One region of the Streptomyces sp. NPDC043878 genome, then DNA from elsewhere that is predicted to be linked to it. Evidence: riboswitches for the same ligand, from Rfam matches in the RefSeq annotation. Region 1 holds a riboswitch; each other region holds the start of a gene.
The links. A riboswitch is a leader RNA that binds a small molecule or an ion and turns the genes downstream of it on or off. The one in region 1 is predicted to bind cobalamin.
Positions count from the first base shown of each region.

Region 2: another riboswitch for cobalamin. It lies ahead of nicT (Nickel transporter NicT); the one in region 1 lies ahead of AC07AZ_RS24780 (ribonucleoside-diphosphate reductase subunit alpha).
Region 3: another riboswitch for cobalamin. It lies ahead of AC07AZ_RS30240 (cobalamin biosynthesis protein); the one in region 1 lies ahead of AC07AZ_RS24780 (ribonucleoside-diphosphate reductase subunit alpha).

Region 1 is NZ_JBWKDW010000018.1:156,662-162,264, reverse strand. It holds gene AC07AZ_RS24785 (ribonucleotide-diphosphate reductase subunit beta) at 32-1,048, opposite strand; gene AC07AZ_RS24780 (ribonucleoside-diphosphate reductase subunit alpha) at 1,048-3,429, opposite strand; cobalamin riboswitch at 3,549-3,714, opposite strand; gene mctP (monocarboxylate uptake permease MctP) at 3,840-5,468, opposite strand; gene AC07AZ_RS24770 (DUF3311 domain-containing protein) at 5,465-5,603, opposite strand, start outside.
Region 2 is NZ_JBWKDW010000002.1:377,434-383,036, reverse strand. It holds gene AC07AZ_RS05450 (DUF4142 domain-containing protein) at 1-435, shown strand, start outside; gene AC07AZ_RS05445 (glycoside hydrolase family 13 protein) at 480-2,141, opposite strand; gene AC07AZ_RS05440 (LAETG motif-containing sortase-dependent surface protein) at 2,474-3,406, shown strand; gene AC07AZ_RS05435 (ArsR/SmtB family transcription factor) at 3,515-3,865, opposite strand; cobalamin riboswitch at 3,945-4,150, shown strand; gene nicT (Nickel transporter NicT) at 4,179-5,285, shown strand; gene AC07AZ_RS05425 (nucleoside hydrolase) at 5,331-5,603, opposite strand, start outside.
Region 3 is NZ_JBWKDW010000026.1:57,305-62,907, forward strand. It holds gene AC07AZ_RS30220 (alpha/beta hydrolase) at 1-765, opposite strand, end outside; gene AC07AZ_RS30225 (class II aldolase/adducin family protein) at 870-1,598, opposite strand; gene AC07AZ_RS30230 (inorganic phosphate transporter) at 1,908-3,146, shown strand; gene AC07AZ_RS30235 (hypothetical protein) at 3,181-3,402, shown strand; cobalamin riboswitch at 3,537-3,675, shown strand; gene AC07AZ_RS30240 (cobalamin biosynthesis protein) at 3,777-4,757, shown strand; gene AC07AZ_RS30245 (cobyric acid synthase) at 4,754-5,603, shown strand, end outside.

The DNA.
Region 1 (5,603 bases):
GCCGTCCGAAGCCTGGGGGGCTTCCGGAGCGTCAGAAGTCCTCGTCGAGGTCGACCGTCCCCTCCACCGCGACCTGGTACGCCGACGGGCGCCGCTCGAAGAAGTTCGTCAGTTCCTGGACGCCCTGCAACTCCATGAAGGAGAAGGGGTTTTCGGAGCCGTAGAGGGGGGCGAAACCGAGCCGGGTGAGCCGCTGGTCCGCGACGCACTCCAGGTACTGGCGCATCGACTCGGTGTTCATGCCGGGCAGGCCGTCGCCGCAGAGGTCGCGGGAGAACTGCAGCTCCGCCTCGACGGCCTCCCGGATCATGTCCGTTACCTGGTCCCGGAGTTGGTCGTCGAAGAGGTCCGGCTCCTCCTTGCGGACGGTGTCGACCACCTCGAAGGCGAAGGACATGTGCATCGTCTCGTCGCGGAAGACCCAGTTCGTCCCCGTGGCCAGTCCGTGCAGCAGACCCCGGCTGCGGAACCAGTAGACGTAGGCGAACGCGCCGTAGAAGAAGAGGCCCTCGATGCAGGCGGCGAAGCAGATCAGGTTGAGGAGGAAGCGGCGGCGGTCGGCGCGGGTCTCCAGGCGGTCGAGTTTCTCGACCGAGTCCATCCAGCGGAAGCAGAACTCCGCCTTCTCGCGGATGGAGGGGATGTTCTCCACCGCCGCGAAGGCCGCCGCGCGGTCCTCCGGATCGGGCAGGTAGGTGTCCAGCAGCGTCAGGTAGAACTGGACGTGTACCGCTTCCTCGAAGAGCTGCCTGCTCAGATACAGGCGCGCCTCGGGGGAGTTGATGTGCTTGTAGAGGGTCAGCACCAGGTTGTTCGCCACGATGGAGTCGCCCGTCGCGAAGAACGCGACCAGCCGGCCGATCATGTGCTGCTCGCCGGGCGAGAGTTTCGCCAGGTCCGACACGTCGGAGGCGAGGTCGACCTCCTCCACGGTCCAGGTGTTCCTGATGGCGTCCCGGTAGCGCTCGTAGAAGTCGGGGTAGCGCATGGGACGCAGGGTGAGTTCGAAGCCCGGGTCGAGCAGGTTCTTGGTGGTGTCGGCGGTCATTACTGGCAGGCCTCGCAGGACTCGGGGTTCTCAAGGGAGCAGGCGACGGCGTCGGGGTCGGCGGCCTGCTGGAGGGGGACGGCGGGTTCCGGCTGTGCCTGGGCGCGGGCCGCGCGGGCGATGCGGGTCGCCGGGCGCGAGCGCAGGTAGTACGTCGTCTTCAGGCCCGACCGCCAGGCGTAGGCGTACATCGAGGAGAGCTTGCCGATGGTCGGTGTCTCCAGGAAGAGGTTCAGTGACTGGGCCTGGTCCAGGAACGGGGTGCGGGCGGCGGCCATGTCGATCAGGCCGCGCTGCGGGAGTTCCCAGGCCGTGCGGTACAGGGCGCGTACGTCCTCGGGGATCCAGGTGAAGCCGCTCACCGAGCCGTTCGCGTCGCGCAGCGCCTCACGGGTGCGCGCGTCCCAGACGCCCAGCTCCTTCAGGTCCCGCACCAGGTAGGAGTTGACCTGGAGGAACTCGCCCGACAGGGTCTCGCGCTTGAAGAGGTTGGAGACCTGCGGCTCGATGCACTCGTAGGCGCCGGCGATCGAGGCGATGGTGGCGGTGGGCGCGATCGCGAGCAGCAGCGAGTTGCGCATGCCGACGGCCGCGATCCGCTCGCGCAGGGCCGCCCAGCGCTCCGGCCAGGTGAACTCCGCGTCGAAGTGGTCGGGATGCAGCACGCCCCGGGCGGTACGGGTCTTGTCCCAGGCCGGCAGCGGGCCGTTGCGCTCGGCGAGGTCGGCGGACGCCTCGTACGCGGCGAGCATGACGCGCTCGGCGATGCGCGTGGACAGCGCCTTCGCGGCCGGTGAGTCGAAGGGCAGGCGCAGCTGGAAGAAGACGTCCTGGAGGCCCATGACGCCGAGGCCCACCGGGCGCCATCTGGCGTTGGAGCGGCCGGCCTGCTCGGTCGGGTAGAAGTTGATGTCGACGACCCGGTCGAGGAAGGTGACGGCGGTGCGGACCGTCGCGTCCAGCCGCTCCCAGTCGACGTCCCGGGCCGCCGGGTCCACGAACGCGCCCAGGTTGACCGACCCGAGGTTGCAGACCGCCGTCTCCCCGTCGTCGGTGACCTCCAGGATCTCGGTGCACAGGTTGGAGGAGTGGACCACGTGGCCGGGTTCGGCCGTCTGGTTGGCGGTGCGGTTGGCCGCGTCCTTGAAGGTCATCCAGCCGTTGCCGGTCTGCGCGAGGGTGCGCATCATGCGGCCGTACAGGTCGCGGGCCGGCAGGGTCCGGCGCGCGAGGCCCGCGGCCTCCGCCCGGCGGTAGGCGGCGTCGAACTCCGCGCCCCACAGGTCGACGAGTTCCGGCACGTCGGCGGGGGAGAACAGCGACCACTGGCCGTCCGTGTCGACCCGGCGCATGAACTCGTCGGGGACCCAGTGCGCGAGGTTGAGGTTGTGCGTACGGCGGGCGTCCTCGCCGGTGTTGTCGCGCAGTTCCAGGAACTCCTCGATGTCGGAGTGCCAGGTCTCCAGGTAGACCGCGGCGGCGCCCTTGCGCCGGCCGCCCTGGTTCACGGCGGCGACCGAGGCGTCCAGGGTCTTGAGGAACGGGACGATGCCGTTGGAGTGCCCGTTGGTACCCCGGATCAGTGAACCGCGGGCGCGGACGCGGGAGTAGGACAGGCCGATGCCGCCGGCGTGCTTGGAGAGGCGGGCGACCTGGTGGTAGCGGTCGTAGATGGAGTCCAGTTCGTCCAGCGGGGAGTCGAGGAGGTAGCAGGACGACATCTGGGGGTGGCGGGTGCCGGAGTTGAAGAGCGTGGGGGAGGAGGGGAGGTAGTCGAGCCGGCTCATGAGCCCGTAGAGCGCGGCGACCTCGTCCAGGGAGCGTGCGGTGTCGTCCTCCGCGAGGCCGCTGGCGACCCGCAGCATGAAGTGCTGCGGTGTCTCGATGACCTGACGGGTGATCGGGTGCCGGAGCAGGTAGCGGCTGTGCAGGGTGCGCAGGCCGAAGTAGCCGAAGCGGTCGTCGGCCCTGGGGTCGACGAGGGCGTCGAGGCGGTCGGCGTGGACGCGGACGAACTCGGCGGTGCGGTCGGCGAGAAGTCCCTCGCGGTGTCCGACCGCGACCGACTCGGTGAACGTGGTGACGCCCTGCGAGGCGGCTTCCGCGGTGATGCTCAGGGTGAGCAGCCGGGCGGCCAGCTTCGAGTAGGCGGGGTCCTCGGAGATGAGACCTGCCGCGGCCTCGGTCGCCAGCTCCCGCAGTTCCGCAGTGTCCGCCCGCGCGGACCGGCCGCGCAGGGCTGCGGCGGCGACCCGGCCGGGGTCGGCGTCGGGGAGGTCGGCGGTCAGCCCGGTCAGGGTCCGCAGCAGCGCGGCTCTGGGGCCGTCGTCGGCCACGGGGTCGGCTGTCGCTGAGGCCGGTTCGGCTGGCGCGATGGTCACGTGGGGCTCTCCCTCGCTCGGCACGGGGCCTTGCGGAAGGGGGCAGCTCGCGAGCGCGCGCGGCGTCGCGTCCACCGGCCCATTCCACGAGGCCCGGACGTCCTGGCGGCCCGGCCGGACGGCCGGGCGCCACTGTCGGCAGGTGCTCGGACTTGAGTCTCGTACGCGGATATGCGCGCATGAGTACACCGTTGCGGGACAGTTCCGGATTCGCACCGGATTCCCCTGCGGCGACAGCGAGCATGAGCATACATCTTGTGCCGGGCCGCAGTTGCACCCCCAGATGTTGTGTCCTGTCGGCTTCGGAGCGTGTCCGGGCGTCCACGGGCGGAGTGCGGCGGCGAGGTGGGGGACACGGCTGCGGGCCGCCGGAGACGCTCCGGCGCCCCGCTGTCGGACAGGTCCTCGGGTCAGTGCGCGGTGCCCGCCGTGGCCGGGGGCAGCTCCACCTCCACGCCCGGGTCGCCCGCGTCCGCCGTGTAGTCCTGCGGCCGGGTCTCGTCGATGCCGTCGGGGGCCTTCGCCGCCTTCAGCGCGAAGGTGAGGACCACCGTGACGACGAGGTTCAGCACGAACGCCGTCAGACCGATGTAGCCGATCTCCCCGATGCCGGGGATCTCCTTGGCCGAGCCGCCGAAGTGCTTCTGGGTGGGGGAGGCGACGCCGTACGCGGCGAAGGTGCCGTAGACCATGCCGACCGCCCAGCCGGCCAGCAGCGCCCAGCGGTGGAACCAGCGGGTGAAGAGGCCGCCGACCAGCGCCGGGAAGGTCTGGAGGATCCAGATGCCGCCCAGCAGCTGGAAGTTGATCGCCACCGTCTTGTCCATGGTCAGCACGAAGACCAGCGCGCCCACCTTCACCAGCAGCGAGACCAGCTTGGAGACCTTGGTCTCCTGCGCGGGTGTCGCGTCGGGCCTGATGAAGTCCCTGTAGATGTTGCGGGTGAAAAGGTTCGCGGCCGCGATCGACATGATCGCCGCCGGGACGAGCGCGCCGATGCCGATCGCGGCGAACGCGACGCCCGCGAACCAGTCCGGGAACATGTTCTCGAACAGCTGCGGGATCGCCAACTGCCCGTTGGTGACCTTGACTCCGGCCGCGATCGCCATGAAGCCGAGCAGGGCCAGCAGGCCGAGCATCAGCGAGTACAGCGGCAGGATCGTGGTGTTGCGGCGGATCACCTCACGACTGCGCGAGGACAGCGTCGCCGTGATCGAGTGCGGGTACATGAACAGGGCGAGGGCGGAGCCCAGCGCCAGGGTGGCGTACGTCCACTGTCCCGCCTCGGCCGGGACCAGCGCCCCGCGCGGTTTGCCCGTCGCCGGGTTGGTCTGGCTGAACGCCTCGCCGGCCTTGGCGAAGATGTCGTCGAAGCCGCCCAGCTTGATCGGGATGTAGATGATCGCCACCGCGATGACGACGTAGATCAGCCCGTCCTTCACGAACGCGATCAGCGCGGGCGCCCGCAGTCCCGACGAGTAGGTGTAGGCGGCCAGTACGCCGAAGGCGATCAGCAGGGGCAGGTCCTTCACGAACCAGTTGGTGTTCTCCCCGCCGCCCACGCCCATCACGTCCAGCACGGCCTGGATGCCGACCAGTTGGAGCGCGATGTACGGCATCGTCGCCAGGATGCCGGTGACGGCCACCGCCAGCGACAGGCCCTTGGAGCCGAACCGGCCGCGCACGAAGTCCGAGGTGGTGACGTATCCGTGCTTGTGCGAGACCGACCACAGGCGCGGCAGGAACGTGAAGATCAGCGGGTACACCAGGATCGTGTACGGGACGGCGAAGAAGCCCGCCGCGCCGGCCGCGTAGACCGCCGCGGGCACCGCGACGAAGGTGTACGCCGTGTAGAGGTCGCCGCCGAGCAGGAACCAGGTGACCCAGGTGCCGAACGACCGTCCGCCCAGGCCCCATTCGTCGAGGCTGTGCTCGTTCTCCGCCTTGCGCCAGCGCGCGGCGAGGAAGCCCATGGCCGTGACGGCCAGGAAGAAGAAGATGAAGACGCCGAGCGCGACGCCGTTGACTCCGTCGTTCACGTCGACGCGCCTCCGTTCCGTGCGGCGCGGGCGCGCTGGTCACGGCGCCACAGCGCGTACGCGGTCATCGTCAGGGCCGTGGAGATGAGCACCCACAGCATCTGGTACCAGTAGAAGAACGGGATCCCGATGAAC
Region 2 (5,603 bases), on a different contig from region 1:
GACGCGACCTGCCGCAAGATCGCCCCCATGCTCAACATCACGCTCCCCAACGTGGCGAGCCCGCAGCAGCAGGGCTTCGTGTCGCAGCTGAGCGCGGACACCGGCAAGCAGTTCGACGTGGACTTCGCCAACATCCTGCGCGTGACGCACGGGTCGATCTTCAACACGGTTGCGAAGATCCGCTCCACCACCAAGAACTCCCTGGTGCGGGCGCTGGCCGACCAGGCCAACGTGACCGTCCTGGACCACATCACGGTCATGGAGAAGACCGGTCTGGTCAACTTCGACCAGGCGCTCTTCACGCAGACCACCCCGCCGAAGCTGCCCAAGACGGACCTGACGCCGCCGGCCCCGCCGGCCGGTCAGCCGGAGGTCGTCCTCACCCCGCCGGCGAACAGCACCCAGACCCCGCAGCCGCTGCCGACCGTGGGGTGACGGCCGGCCCCCGCGGGCCCCTGCCCCGCCGTCGGCCGCCCCCGCTAACTCCCGAGCCACACGGTCGTGTCCGGGCCCAGCAGGCCGCCCTCCAGCGGCCCGCTGGTCAGCAGTACCTCCCCGGCCGGCAGCGGGACCGCCTGGTCCGACAGGTTCGCCGCACAGCGCCAGCCCTCGTGCCGGGCGAAGTGCAGGATCCCGGGCGGGACGTCGTCCGTCCAGGCCAGCGTCTCCCCGTCGAGCAGCTTGCGGCGCAGCCTCAGGGCCGTGCGGTAGAGCTCCAGCGTCGAGCCCTCGACCCCGTCCTGGGCCTCGACGGCGTACGCCGCGAAGCTCTCCGGCTGCGGCAGCCAGGCCGCGCCCGTCCCGAAGCCGTACGACGGTCCCGTGCGCGTCCACGGCAGCGGCACCCGGCAGCCGTCGCGCCCCTTGCGGACCCGGCCCGTCTGCTCCCAGATCGGGTCCTGGAGGACCTCGAAGGGCAGGTCGGCGACCTCGGGCAGACCGAGTTCCTCGCCCTGGTAGACGTACGCCGATCCGGGCAGCGCCAGCATCAGCAGCGTGGCCGCCCGGGCCCGGCGCAGGCCCGCCACCGGGTCGACGGCGGGGGCGTGGCCGCCGGACAGCAGCCAGGCGTTGTCGTCGGTGCCCGGCGGGAGCATCAGACGGGAGGCGTGCCGGACGACGTCGTGGTTGGACAGGACCCAGGTGGCCGACGCCCCGGCCGACGCGGCCGTGTCCAGCGAGTCGGTGACGACCTGGCGCAGTTGGGCCGCGTCCCAGCCCGCCTGGAGGTACTCGAAGTTGAAGGCCTGGCCGAGTTCGTCGGGCCGGGCGTACAGCGCGCGCCGGGCGCCCGGCACCCATGCCTCGGCGACCGCGGTGCGGGGCGGGCGGTAGGCGTCGAAGACGGTCCGCCAGTCGCGGTAGATCTCGTGCACCTCGTCGCGGTCGTAGAAGGGGTGCGTGCCGGGCGGGAGGGTGGCGAGCGCGGCCTCGCCGGTGGTCTCCGCGGTGCCGAGGTCGCGCAGCGGCTCGCCGAGGTCCTTGGCCAGGGCGTGCGCGACATCGACGCGGAAGCCGTCGACCCCGCGGTCGGACCAGAACCGCAGGGTGGTCCGGAAGTCGGCGCGGACCTCGTCGTTGTCCCAGTTCAGGTCGGGCTGTTGGGGGGCGAACAGGTGCAGGTACCACTGGCCGTCCGGCACCCGGCGCCAGGCGCTGCCGCCGAACACGGACTGCCAGTCGGTGGGCGGCAGTTCGCCGTGCGCGCCGCGGCCGTCGCGGAAGACGTACCGGTCGCGGGCGGCGGAGCCGGGCCCCGCCCGCAGGGCCTCCTGGAACCAGACGTGCTGGTGCGAGGTGTGGTTCGGCACCAGGTCGACGATCACCTTCAGGCCCAGCCGGTGGGCCTCGGCGACCATGGCGGCGAAGTCGTCGAGAGTGCCCAGGCGCGGGTCGACGTCGCGGTGGTCGGCGATGTCGTAGCCGCCGTCGGCGAGCTCCGAGGGGTAGAAGGGGCTCAGCCACAGCGCGTCGACGCCGAGCGCGGCGAGGTGGGTCAGGCGCCGGGTGACGCCCCGGATGTCACCGAGCCCGTCACCGTCGGCGTCGGCGAAGCTGCGCGGGTAGACCTGGTAGACGACGGCCTGCCGCCACCAGTCGGGATCCTTGCCGGAGAGGTCGGGCGTGGTGCGAACGGTCACGCGTGTTCCTCCGTGCTGGGTGTGGGCGGATGCCGTGCGGCCAGGGGGCGTATGACCGGATGCCGTACGACCGGATGCCGTACGGGCGATATCCAGAACCCTGTCCACTTGGCCGGAAAAGTGAACATCCGGCCTGCCTCCCCACGGCCCGGAGCGAGGTGTTCCCTATGTGGGGGAATGGTGATGACCGACTCAACCCGCTTTGCATCGGCGCAGGTTGACAGCCCTGAGCCGAGAGATCCACGATGTCCGCACGCTGTGGCGCATGTGACCTATGAGCCCAGTGTTTCTTCGGGTTACTCACCCCCTGCACACGCCAAGATGGGATACGCATGTCCATAGCGAGACGTGTCACCGTGCGCCGCCTGCTGGGGACGGGCGCCGCGACGCTCGCCCTCTGTACCGCCTCCGTCGCCGCCGCCTCGGGCGCCTTCGCCACCGGCACGCCCGGCGGTGACGGCTGGAAGTCCGCCGACGGCTACCGGCCGGGATCGGGCGCGGGCACGATCACGGAGACCGACCGCTGCCAGTTCTCGCTCGACGGCACGAACTTCTACGACTCCGTGAAGGTCGACGACCAGAACCTGCGGCCCACCGACGACGGCAAGGTCCACATCAAGGTCCGTACCGCCGGCGACGCCACCACCTGCACCGCCTCCCTGGCCTCCTACCTCGCCCACGGGTCCAGCTTCCGCACCTCCGGCGAGCAGGTCTTCGTCGACTTCGACAGCGTGACGGTCAAGCCCGGCCAGACCGAGTCCCTCGACATCGCCGTGCCGGACGCGGGCTGCTTCGCGCAGATCGACCTCTACCGGGGCGCGGTCAGGTTCGACGGCGAACTCGACGCGAAGGACGGCTTCGAACACGGCGACCTGCCCAAGGGCCCCGACCACCCGGTCATCAAGGACAAGCTGATCGCGGCCTGGAACGGCGGCACGAAGGAGTGCACGACGGCCCCCTCCCAGACGCCGTCCACGCCGACGCCGACCCCGGCGGCCCCGGGGTCCTCCGAGCCCTCGCAGCCCGCGCAGGAGTCCACGCCGCCGGCGGACGAGACGCCGTCGACGGACTCTCCGACCCCGACTCCGGCCACCTCCGAGTCCACCACCGCGCCGGCCACCACGCCCGACGGTGGCGGTGACGACCTCGCCGAGACCGGTGCGAGCAGCACGACGGGGCCGATCGCGATCGGGGCGGCGGTGCTGCTGGCCGGCGGCGCGGGCCTGGTGATCGTGACGCGTCGGCGTCGGGGCACGGGTGCGTGAACCGTTCCAGGGGGCTCAGCCCCCTGGACCCCCGCTCCTCGAACGCCCGAGGGGCTGGGAATCAACGCGCCGGCGGGGCGGAGAACGCCGCGCCGGCGCGGCTGAGGACTAGGGGCGGGCCTGGTCGAGCAGGGTGGCGACGGTTTCGTCGACCAGCCGGTAGCGCACGATCCGGCCCTCCTTCTCGCCCTCCACCACCCCCGCCGCCCGCAGCAGCCTGAGCGCCTGCGAGACGGCGGGGTCGTTCATCCCGGTCGCGATCGCCAGGTCGGACACGGCGAGCGGTCCGGTGCGGTGCAGGGCCAGCAGCAGGGCGAGCCGCCGGGGCTCCCCGAGCAGCGAGAAGCGGTCGGCCCAGGTGCGGACGTGGCCGGGTTCACCGATGGCGGCGATGGCGTCGCACACCCGGTGGCCGTCGATGGTGCGCCGGTCCGCGCGGTCGGCCGGGACGAGATGCATGGCGTCATCCTCGCAGGCCCACCGTGTGATCTTCCATACCTGCGCAGGTGCGCAGCTATGCAGCGGACCGTCCGCCGTCCTACGGTGGGCGGGCCGTGGTGTTCGGGAAGCCGGTGACGACCCCTCAAAGGTCCATGCCGGCGCGGCCCTCGCCACTGTGATCGGGGAGTTTCCGGCCCACCGTCCCGCGAGGGACAGCCACTGGTCGCCGCAGGGTGACCGGGAAGGCGGGCCGGCGGCGTATCACCCGTAAGCCAGGAGACCGGCCACGGCATCTCACGAAGTGATCCACGAGGTGCTGGAGCGTGACCGCATGACCCTGCCCGAGCCTGCCCAGGCGTCCGGACCCGCGTCCTTCAAGTGGCGCCGGGAGGACACCGTCAAGACCGCCGGCCTGCTGACGGCCGTGGCCGTCCTGCACGTCGTCGCCTTCGGCATCCTGTTCCTGCTCGTCGTCCCGGAGCACTACGAGGTCGGGACCAAGGCGTTCGGCGTCGGCCTCGGTGTCACCGCCTACACCCTCGGCATGCGGCACGCCTTCGACGCCGACCACATCGCCGCCATCGACAACACCACCCGCAAACTGATGGCCGACGGCAAGCGGCCGGTGTCGGTGGGCTTCTGGTTCGCGCTCGGCCACTCCAGCGTGGTGGTCCTGCTCGCCGCGCTGATCGCCGGCGGCACACAGCTCGCGGGCCGGGTCATGAACGAGGGCTCGCGCACTCACCAGGCCCTCGGCTTCATGGGGACGACCATCTCGGGGACGTTCCTCTACCTGATCGCCGCCCTCAACCTGGTCGCTCTGCTCGGCATCCTGAAGGTCTTCAAAGCGATGCGCGCGGGCACCTACGACGAGCGGGAACTCGAACAGCACCTGGACGCACGAGGGTTCATGAACCGCATCCTCGGCCGGCTCACCAAGTCCATCAGCCGCCCCGGGCAGATGTTCCCGCTCGGCTTCCTCTTCGGTCTGGGCTTCGACACCGCCACCGAGGTCACGCTGATGGTGATGGCCGGCTCGGGCGCGGCGGCCGGCCTGCCCTGGTACGCGATCCTGTGCCTGCCGCTGCTGTTCGCCGCCGGCATGAGCCTGTTCGACACCCTCGACGGCACCTTCATGAACTTCGCCTACCAGTGGGCCTTCTCCAACCCCGTGCGCAAGGTGTTCTACAACCTGACCATCACCGGTCTGTCCATCGCCGTCGCGTTCTTCATCGGCACCATCGAACTGGTCGGCGTCCTGCACGAGAAGCTCGACCTGCGCGACGACCTCAGCGGCTGGATCGCCGGCCTCGACCTGGACAACGTCGGCTACGTCATCGTCGGCCTGTTCGTGGTGGTGTGGGCGGCGGCCGTGACCTACTGGAAGGTCGCCAAGGTGGAGCAGCGCTGGGCGGTACGGCCGGCCGACAGCCGCTAGTGCCGCGACAGGCAACGGGTCCGGACCGGGCCGCCCCGGGGGGGCCTACGCGCCCTCGACCGTCGTCAGCCACAGCTTCACGTACCGCTCCACGTCCACGCCCAGGCCGACGTCCACCAGGGTCTGCTCCCGCGGGCCCTCGTGGATCTCGGACTCGCCGGGGCGCGGACGGCGGTCGACGAGGGTCTGGCCGCGGGTCGGGCCCGGAGCCAACGCGACCTCCACCGGCAGGCGTTCGGTGGTCAGCCCCGCCGGGTCGACGACGGCGCAGACCGCGCCCGCGTCGCCGAGACCGCCCGTCGGGGTGGGGTCGCCCGA
Region 3 (5,603 bases), on a different contig from region 1:
CGCGACGCGGTTGCGCAGCCCGGAGTGGACGGCGGCGCGCAGGGCCATCGTGGCTCCGGTGGACCAGCCGAACAGGACGACCTGCCGGGCGCCCTGGTGCACGGCGTGGTGGATCGCCGCGTCCAGGTCCCGCCACTCGGTCTCGCCGAGGTGGCTCAGTCCGTCCGGGGAGCGGGGCGCGCCGGGGTCGCCGCGGTAGGCGAGGTCGAGCAGCGGGAAGCGGTGGCGGTGCAGGAGTTCCAGCACGTTCAGGGGGTGTTCGCGGGTGGCGCCCAGGCCGTGCACCGTGATGATCCAGGTGTCCCGTACGCCGGGGACGAACCAGGCGGGCAGCGAACCGAGTTCGCCGTGGATGTGGACGTCGGTGTACTCGATCCCGAGGGCGGTGGCCGGGTCGCCGACGTGCACCTGGGGGGTGAGCCAGACCTTGGCGCCGGGTCGCGGGGTGCCGTGGGTGACGCGTTCCAGGCGGCGTACGACGGTGTCGGCGGGGTGCGGGGTGCCGTCCTGGACGGGGCCGACCACGGCGTGCGTGCCGTCGCCGGCCAGGCCGTAGGTTCCGGGGCGCAGGGAGGCCAGGGACCGGGTGAGGACGATCTGCCCGGCGGCGGTGGCGTGCACGGTGAGGTGGGGTTCGGTGGGCAGCGGCCGGCCCGGCGGTGCCTTGAGCGCTGCGCCGCTGGCGTACCGGCCGGCCGCGACGCTTGCCGCGCCGGCCGCGAGGGCCACGGAGACGGCCGCGGCCGTCGCTTTGACTGTGCGCATCCGACCAGTGTCCTGGCCCGCCCCGTCCGCGGCCAGCGGGAGGACGGCCCGGAGTGATGTCCGGGGACGCGGCCTTGCGGGGGCGCGCCGGTACGGGACCCTGGTCAGGGCTGCCCGTAGCCGCGCAGCCGCTCCTGGGCCTCGGCCATCTGCCGCGGCGACAGGAGCGCCGGGTCCAGGCCGGGTACGGAGGACGCCGTCAGCCACAGGCGGCACATCCACTCCAGCTGGGCGGTGCGGTCGTACGCCTGGTCGAGGGTTGCGCCGTAGGTGATCGTGCCGTGGTTGCGCAGCAGGCAGCCGGAGCGGCCGGTCAGGGCGCGCAGCATGTTCTCGGCCAGCTCGGGGGTGCCGTACGTCGCGTAGGGGGCGACCCGGACGCTGCCGCCGAGGGCGCCGGCCATGTAGTGGATGGGCGGGAGTTCGGTGACGAGGGTGGACACGGCCGTGGCGTGCACGGCGTGGGTGTGGACGACGGCGCGGGCGTCGGTGGTGGTGTATACGGCCAGGTGCATCGGCAGTTCGCTGGTCGGCACGAGCGAGCCGAGCACCTGGCGGCCTTCGAGGTCCACGCCGACGACGTCGTCCGGGGTGAGCCGGTCGTAGGGGACGCCGGTCGGGGTGACCAGGACGGTGTCGCCGACGCGGACCGAGACGTTGCCCGAGGTGCCGACGACCAGGGCGTCCCGGACCGTTCTGCGGGCGGTCGCGACGAGGTCCGTCCAGGCGTCCGCCTCCTCGGGACGCGCGCGCCTGCCCCACGCCTCGCCGGCCTCGGGCACACCGTCCAGGCCACCCCGTGCGTCCCGCGGCTCCCGCCGTTGCTCTGCCATGCGGCGATCCTGCCAGGCGCGGGGGCCCCGTGCCGGGGACCGCGTGCACCACGCGCTGTGGGCGGCCCTCGCCACGCGCTGTGGGCGACGTCACTGCTCGATGTCGGCCGCCCGCGCACGCGTCGCGGGCGGTTCGCACCACGCGCTGTGGGCCGTCCGTGACAGGCCGGAGGCGGAAGCGCCGCCAGCGGGCCGGCCGGAGCGAAATCGCCTCACCAGGACACCCCGATGCCTGCCTCAGTTCATCTTCCGTTCACTCAGGTTGCTTACGGTCGTCCAGCCAATGACCTCGAACGATTGCCTGGGTAAATGGAAAACTTCTCGCTGATCCTCGCGATTGTGGTGGTAACCGCGCTCGCGTTCGATTTCACGAACGGTTTTCACGACACCGCCAACGCGATGGCCACGACCATCTCGACCGGTGCGCTCAAGCCCAAGGTCGCGGTGGCCATGTCCGCCGTGCTGAACCTTGTGGGTGCCTTCCTCTCCGTTGAGGTCGCCAACACGATCTCCAAGGGACTCGTCGACGAGTCCGGCATACGTCCCGAGGTCATATTCGCCGCCCTGGTCGGCGCGATCCTCTGGAACCTGCTGACCTGGCTGGTCGGACTCCCCTCCAGCTCCTCGCACGCCCTCATGGGCGGCCTGATCGGCGCCACCGTCGCCTCGGCGGGGTTCGGCGCGGTGCACGGTGACGCCCTGGTCACCAAGGTGCTGATCCCCGCGGTCGCCGCCCCGGTCGTCGCGGGCGCCGCCGCGTTCCTCGCCACGCGCCTGTCGTACACGCTCGGCAGGAAGGCCGACGGCAGGGCCGCCGCCAAGGGCTACCGCACGGGCCAGATCGCCTCCGCGGGCCTGGTCTCCCTGGCCCACGGCACCAACGACGCGCAGAAGACGATGGGCATCATCACCCTCGCCCTGGTCGCCGGCGGCGTCGTCTCCCCCGACTCCGACCCGCCCACCTGGGTCATCCTCTCCGCGGGCCTCGCCATCGCGCTCGGCACCTACCTCGGCGGCTGGCGCATCATCCGCACCATGGGCAAGGGCCTCACCGAACTCCAGCCGCAGCAGGGCTTCGCCGCCCAGACCAGCGCGGCCACGGTCATCCTGGCCTCCTCCCACCTCGGTTTCTCCCTGTCCACCACGCACTCCGTCTCCGGTTCGGTGATGGGCGCGGGCCTCGGGCGCAAGGGCGGCGTCGTGCGCTGGTCGACGGCCACCCGGATGTTCGTCGCCTGGGGCCTCACGCTCCCGGCCGCGGCCGTGGTCGGTGCTCTCGCCGAGTCCGTGACGGACCTCGGCGACTGGGGCACCGCGGTCGTCGCCGTCTTCCTGATCGCCTCCAGCGCCGCCATCTGGAAGCTGTCGCGGCGCGAGGTCATCGACCACAGCAACGTCAACGCCTCCGAGGAACCGGCCGGCGTGGTGACCACGGCGATCGCCGTCGTGGCCCCGCCGCCGGTGGGCACCGTCGCCGAGGACCTCACGGCCACGATCCCGGCCCCGGCCACCGAACCGGTGGTCCCGCCGGCCGCCACCACCGTCTGAGCCCCGCGCCCCCGGTTACGAAGGAAGAAGCAGCATGAAGATCGACTGGGCAGCCCTCGGCTCCGTCTTCGGGGTCAGCCTCGTGGTCACCGTGGCCCTCGTGGCCCTGTTCACCCTCGGCATCACCGGTCTCTCCCGCCGTGAACGCGCGGCGGCCCAGGGCGAGTCCGCGGCCCTCGCGGTCACCGGCGCGTACGTGTGCTTCGCGGCGTGCGCGGCGGCGGTGGCGTACGGCATCTCGCTGATCGTCGCCTGACCCGCCGCACCTGGACACCGAGTGGGGTGCGGGACGGATCTCCGTCCCGCACCCCACGTGTCTGTGACGCCTGGGGCCCCTCGTGTGTGGGCCTCGGCACACTCTCCCCGCGCAGGTCAACAGCAAGTTGACGGCCCTTCGGGGCCCGTGGTGGACTGCCGGAGCCATGTACGGCGGCAAGAGAGGAAGCCGGTGCGAATCCGGCGCGGTCCCGCCACTGTGACCGGGGTGTGAACCCCGGGAGCCAGGAACTCTCACCGCCGGTCTCGTCGAACCAGGGCGTGGACACCCTGAGTGAGGACACAGAGCCATGCTCGGCTGCCGTTCGAGGTCTGCCACCGGCGCTCCGCCCGACCCCTCGGCCGGCTGAGCCGATGCGTGCCGATCGCGTCTTCGCGTACGGCGCCGCCGCCGGCCTTCTCGCCGACCTGGTCCTCGGTGATCCTCGCCGTGGGCATCCGGTCGCCGCGTTCGGGCGGGCCGCCGGCGCCGTGGAACACCTGTTGTGGCGGGACCACCGGGGGTACGGCGTGCTGCACACCGCCGTCTGCGCCGGAGGCGTCGTCGGTCTGGCCGCCGTCGCCACTTCGGCGCTGCGGCCCTCCCCCGCCGCCTCCGTCGCCCTGACCGCCGCCGCCACCTGGGCCGTGGTGGGCGCCACCAGCCTCGGGCGCGAGGCGCGAGCCGTCGGCCGCGCCCTGGAGGCCGGTGACGTCGAGGCGGCCCGGGCCCGGCTGCCGCACCTGTGCGGGCGCGATCCGCAGGCCCTGGACGCCGACGGGATCGCGCGGGCCGTCGTGGAGTCCGTCGCGGAGAACACCTCGGACGCGGTCGTGGGGGCGCTGGTGTGGGGCGCGTTGGGCGGCGTGCCGGGACTCGTCGGGTTCCGGGCCGTCAACACCCTGGACGCGATGGTCGGGCACAGATCGCCCCGGTACCGGCGCTACGGATGGGCCTCCGCCCGGCTGGACGACCTCGCGGGCTGGCCGGGAGCGCGGCTGACCGCCGCCCTGACCGCCGTCGCGGGCGGGGACCCGCGGGGGGCCGTACGGGCCTGGCAGGCCGACGCGGGCCGGCATCCGAGCCCCAACGCCGGGCCCGTGGAGGCCTCGTTCGCGGGGGCGCTCGGTGTGCGGCTGGGCGGGACGTTGTCGTACGGCGGCCGGGTCGAGCGGCGGCCGGTGCTGAACGGGGAGGGACGTGCCGTGGAGGTACGGGACATCGAACGGGCCGCGCGGCTCTCCCGTCGCGTCGGCGTGCTCGCGCTCGGCGTCACCGTCGTCGCGCGGACGGCCGGTGTGCGGCTGTTCGCCGCGCGGGCCGGGAAGCGGGCCGGTAAGGGGGGCGCCTCGTGAACGGTGGTCTGCTGGTCGCCGGCACCACCTCCGACGCCGGCAAGAGCGTCGTGACCGCCGGGATCTGCCGTTGGCTGGTCCGGCAGGGGGTGCGGGTCGCGCCGTTCAAGGGGCAGAACATGTCCCTCAACTCGTTCGTGACGCGGGAGGGCGCCGAGATCGGCCGCGCGCAGGCCATGCAGGCGCAGGCGTGCCGCGTCGAGCCGACCGCGCTGATGAACCCCGTCCTGCTCAAGCCGGGCGGCGAACAGAGCAGTCAGGTCGTGCTGATGGGCCGGCCGGTGGGCGAGCTGAGCGCTCGCGGGTACCACGGCGGGCGGCAGCAGCAGTTGCTGGGGACCGTGCTCGACTGTCTCGCCGAGTTGCGGGGCACGTATGACGCGGTGATCTGTGAAGGGGCCGGCAGTCCCGCCGAGATCAACCTGCGGCGGACGGACATCGTGAACATGGGCATCGCGCGCCACGCGCGGCTGCCCGTGCTCGTCGTCGGCGACATCGACCGCGGGGGCGTCTTCGCCTCCTTCTTCGGCACGGTCGCCCTGTTGTCCCCCGAGGACCAGGAACTCGTCGCCGGGTTCCTCGTCAACAAGTTCCGCGGCGACGTCTCGCTGCTGGAGCCCGGCCTCGACATGCTGCACGGGCTCACCGGGCGGCGGACCTACGGCGTCCTGCCCTTCCGGCACGGCCTCGGCATCGACGAGGAGGACGGGCTGCGAGTCTCCCTGCGGGGGACCGTGCGCGAGTCGGACACCGCCCCGCCCGTCGGCGAGGACGTCCTGCGGGTCGCCGTCTGCGCGGTCCCGCTGATGTCCAACTTCACCGACGTGGACGCGCTGGCCGCCGAAC